Regions from separate parts of the Streptomyces sp. NPDC031365 genome, predicted to be linked through region 2. Evidence: predicted binding sites of a transcription regulator. Region 2 holds the regulator's gene; the other holds the start of a gene.

Region 1 (2,395 bases), on a different contig from region 2:
GACCTCCTCGGAGATGACCTCGCCGCCCGTGAGGATGGCGATGTCGCCGAGCATGGCCTTGCGGCGGTCACCGAAGCCCGGGGCCTTGACGGCGACGGACTTGAAGGTGCCACGGATCTTGTTGACCACCAGGGTCGACAGGGCCTCGCCCTCGACGTCCTCGGCGATGATCAGCAGCGGCTTGCCGCCCTGCATGACCTTCTCGAGGAGCGGGAGCAGGTCCTTGACGTTGGAGATCTTGGAGTTCGCGATCAGGATGTACGGGTCGTCGAGGACGGCCTCCATACGCTCCATGTCGGTGGCGAAGTACGCCGAGATGTAGCCCTTGTCGAAGCGCATACCCTCGGTGAGCTCCAGCTCCAGACCGAAGGTCTGGGACTCCTCGACGGTGATGACGCCTTCCTTGCCGACCTTGTCCATGGCCTCGGCGATGAGCTCGCCGATCTGGGTGTCGGCGGCGGAGATGGAGGCCGTGGAGGCGATCTGCTCCTTGGTCTCGACATCCTTCGCCTGCTCGAGCAGGGCGCCGGAGACGGCCTCGACGGCCTTCTCGATGCCGCGCTTGAGGGCCATCGGGTTGGCGCCGGCGGCTACGTTGCGCAGGCCCTCCTTGACCAGGGCCTGGGCGAGAACGGTCGCGGTGGTCGTACCGTCACCGGCGACGTCGTCCGTCTTCTTGGCGACTTCCTTGACCAGCTCGGCGCCGATCTTCTCGTACGGGTCCTCGAGCTCGATCTCCTTGGCGATGGACACACCATCGTTGGTGATCGTGGGGGCACCCCACTTCTTCTCGAGGACGACGTTGCGGCCCTTGGGGCCGAGCGTCACCTTGACGGCGTCCGCGAGCTGGTTCATGCCGCGCTCGAGGCCTCGCCGCGCCTCCTCGTCGAACGCGATGATCTTGGCCATGTGAAGTGGTCCCTCCAGGACTGGGGGTGATTCCTTCGGACCGCGCCCGCGCCCGCGACGGACGGCTCGCCAACCCTGTGGTTCCTTGCCCCACATGGCCCGCGGGCCTCACCGACCCGGTCCTTCGTTGTCACTCTCACCTTCAGAGTGCTAACGCCAATGATTAGCACTCGACCCCCCCGAGTGCAAGGCGCGCCCGCGAAGCGGGCCCGTTGAGGGGTGGTGGTCGGGTGACGGGTGGGCGCAGGCGCCCGGGGGAGTCACGGGGCGCCCAGCCGGGCGCGACCATGGGCGCGCGCCCCCACCACGGGCCTTCCGGGCACGGCGAAGGACCCGCACCCCGAGAGGTGCGGGCCCTTCGTCAGCAGAAAGATGCTTGTGGTTGGTAGCGTGTTCAGGCGCTGAGACGAACCATGTCGGCCTGCGGGCCCTTCTGACCCTGCGAGATCTCGAACTCGACCCGCTGGCCTTCTTCGAGGGTGCGGTAGCCGTCCATCTGAATCGCGCTGTAGTGGACGAAAACATCCGCACCACCGTCGACCGCGATGAAGCCGTACCCCTTCTCCGCGTTGAACCACTTGACGGTGCCCTGAGCCATGCCTAACTCCCCTATTACTGGCCCTTGCACAGATCCGCACTTCGCGGACCCGGGTCAGACCTCACCCCCCAACGGTTGGGGGCGTGCGCCGGAACGCGTCGACCGCGGCTGAATGTATCTGTCCAACTGCCGTCTGCAACAGGTCAATCGGACGAGAAATCCGGACGACACGGGTCCGGAATGTGGCGAGAATTCACCTGAATTCAGGGCAAGCCGGGCCGGACAAAGGTCACAGAAGCCGCGAAACGTGCCCACACTTTGGCTACATCCAGTCGGATGTACGGCAGGAATTCAAGGTCTTCGATCAGTGGATCGGGAGCGCGTTCCCCAACTCTACCGCGCTCAATCCCATGGAATTGCCCCCTCCGCATCTCTCACGGAGGGGGCGAAGTCCTCAACGCTCGGTAACCGTCATTACCGATGGTAATGATCAGCCGCCGGCGACCGCCGGAATGATCGACACGCCGGCCCCCTCCGGGGTGGCCGTCTCCAGCCCCTGTTCGAACCGCACGTCGTCATCGTTCACGTACACATTGACGAACCGCCGCAGCTTGCCCTGATCGTCCAGAACCCGGGCGGCGATTCCGGTGTGGTTCTTCTCCAGGTCCGAGATGACCTCGGCGAGGGTGGCCCCCTCGGCACTCACTTCGGCCTGCCCACCGGTGTAGGTACGCAGGATGGTAGGGATACGAACAGTCACGCTCACGACAAAACCTCCGGAAGGAACAGCACCCTGGGGGCGCGAAGCTGTATGGACATGCGGCTACCCTCGCGGGGCGTGACCCGCCGCAACGGACCTGCGGACGAACGGCTCAGACGAGCCCGGCTTCGCGGAACGACTCCAGGCTGGGACGAACGGTCGCCGTGAGCCCCGTCCCCGCCACCGCG
Region 2 (2,395 bases):
CCGGCGGGGCCACCGCCGGGGCCGACCTCACCCTCGCCCGCCAGCTGGATCCTGGTGCCGTTGTCGACACCGGCCGGGATCTTGACCGTGAGCGTCCGCCGGGAGCGGACCCGGCCGTCGCCGGCGCACTCCGGGCACGGCGTGGGGACCACGGTGCCGAAGCCCTGGCACTGCGGGCAGGGGCGGGACGTCATGACCTGGCCCAGGAAGGACCGCGTGACCTGCGAGACCTCACCGCGACCGCGGCACATGTCGCAGGTCTGCGCGGTGGTACCGGGCGCCGCGCCCTCACCGCTGCAGGTGGTGCAGACGACCGCCGTGTCGACCTGGATGTCCTTGGTCGTGCCGAACGCGGCCTCGTCCAGCTCGATCTCGATACGGATCATCGCGTCCTGGCCGCGGCGGGTGCGCGAGCGCGGCCCGCGCTGCGACGCCGTGCCGAAGAACGCGTCCATGATGTCGGAGAAGTTGCCGAAGCCACCGGCCCCGAAGCCGCCCGCGCCACCGCCGCCGGCTCCCGAGAGCGGGTCGCCGCCGAGGTCGTAGACCTGCTTCTTCTGCGGGTCCGACAGCACCTCGTAGGCGGCGTTGATCTCCTTGAACCGCTCCTGGGTCTTCGGATCCGGATTGACGTCCGGATGCAGCTCGCGGGCGAGCCGCCGGAAGGCCTTCTTGATCTCTTCCTGCGACGCGTCGCGGCGTACGCCGAGTACGGCGTAGTAGTCCGTGGCCACTACGACTCCGCCAGGATCTGTCCGACGTACCGTGCCACTGCGCGTACCGCTCCCATCGTTCCGGGGTAGTCCATGCGGGTCGGTCCGACCACGCCGAGCTTGGCGACAGCCTCGCCGCCCGAACCGTAGCCGACCGACACGACGGACGTGGAGTTGAGTCCTTCGTGGGCGTTCTCGTGACCGATACGTACGGTCACGCCCGGATCCTTCGCCTCACCGAGCAGCTTGAGGAGCACGACCTGCTCCTCGAGCGCCTCCAGAACAGGCCGGATCACGAGGGGGAAGTCATGTCCGAAACGGGTGAGATTGGCGGTTCCGCCGATCATCAGCCGCTCCTCGTTCTCCTCGACGAGCGTCTCCAGGAGAGTGGAGAGCACCGTCGAGACCGTACCGCGGTCCTCGGCCTCGAAGGCCTCCGGGAGGTCCTCCACCAGGCTGGGCACATCGCTGAACCGGCGGCCCGCGACCCGGCTGTTGAGCCGGGCGCGCAGGTCGGCCAGGGACGCCTCGCCGAACGGCGCCGGGCAGTCGACCATACGCTGCTCGACCCGGCCGGTGTCCGTGATCAGCACGAGCATCAGCCGCGCGGGCGCCAGCGCCAGCAGCTCCACGTGCCGCACGGTCGAACGGGTCAGCGACGGGTACTGCACGACGGCGACCTGCCGGGTGAGCTGCGCGAGCAGCCGTACGGTCCTGGCCACCACGTCGTCGAGGTCGACGGAGCCCTCGAGGAAGTTCTGGATGGCGCGCCGCTCGGGCGCGGTCATCGGCTTCACACCGGCGAGCTTGTCGACGAACAGCCGGTAGCCCTTGTCGGTGGGGATGCGCCCGGCACTGGTGTGCGGCTGGGCGATGAAGCCCTCGTCCTCCAGGGCCGCCATGTCGTTGCGCACGGTGGCCGGGGAGACGCCGAGGTTGTGCCGCTCGGTGAGCGCCTTGGAGCCGACGGGCTCCTCGGTGCCCACATAGTCCTGGACGATGGCGCGCAGCACCTGGAGCCTGCGTTCACTGAGCATCGCGCGCACCTCCAGTAGCTTTCCGCCCGGTAACGTCCCTGGCACTCTTCGCACGCGAGTGCCAGACTTCCCCGGCCCAGTGTACGGCCGGGGGGTACACCCCGGGCAAGGCCGGGGCCGTCCCGCTAGCGTCGACGCATGACCGTGATGTGGGAAGAATCGGGATGGGAGCAAGTGGCCCCCGGGGTGGGCCGGTGCCGGCTGCCGGTGTGGGACTGCACGGCGGGGCTCGTGGTGGGGGCGGACGGTGTGCTGCTCGTCGACGCGGGCTCCGGCCTGGGCGAGGGCGCGCGGTTGCGGACCGAGGCGCAGGCGCTCACGGGCCGTCGTGTGACACATCTCGCGCTCACCCATCCCCACTTCGACCACATCCTCGGGACGGCCGTCTTCGCGGGGGCGGAGGTGTTCGGCGCGGTGGGCATGGAAACGGTGCTCATGGCGCGCGGGCGCAAGGAGCTGCGCGCGGACGCGGTGCGGTGGGGGCTGGACGCGCGGGTGGCGGAGGAGGCGGTGGACGCGCTGGTCGCGCCGCGGCACGCGGTGTCCGGTGAGTGGACTCTCGACCTGGGGCCGGGCGCCGGCCGGCCGGTGCTGCTGGCGAACGTGGGCCCGGGGCACACCGCCCACGATCTCGCGGTCCTGGTC

What was found. The regulator HrcA, encoded in region 2, represses chaperone genes, less so after heat shock. The targets are predictions, from matches to a motif close to TTNGCACTCNGNNNNNCNGAGTGCNAA.
Region 1: a site for HrcA is predicted at 1,073-1,099, ahead of groL (chaperonin GroEL). Genes of this name have one in related genera too.

Annotation. Positions count from the first base shown of each region.
Region 1 is NZ_JBVIIM010000001.1:189,942-192,336, reverse strand. It holds gene groL (chaperonin GroEL) at 1-909, opposite strand, end outside; gene ACZ5C2_RS00890 (cold-shock protein) at 1,304-1,507, opposite strand; gene ACZ5C2_RS00885 (MoaD/ThiS family protein) at 1,938-2,213, opposite strand; gene thrC (threonine synthase) at 2,320-2,395, opposite strand, start outside.
Region 2 is NZ_JBVIIM010000002.1:61,033-63,427, reverse strand. It holds gene dnaJ (molecular chaperone DnaJ) at 1-734, opposite strand, end outside; gene hrcA (heat-inducible transcriptional repressor HrcA) at 734-1,750, opposite strand; gene ACZ5C2_RS02960 (MBL fold metallo-hydrolase) at 1,889-2,395, shown strand, end outside.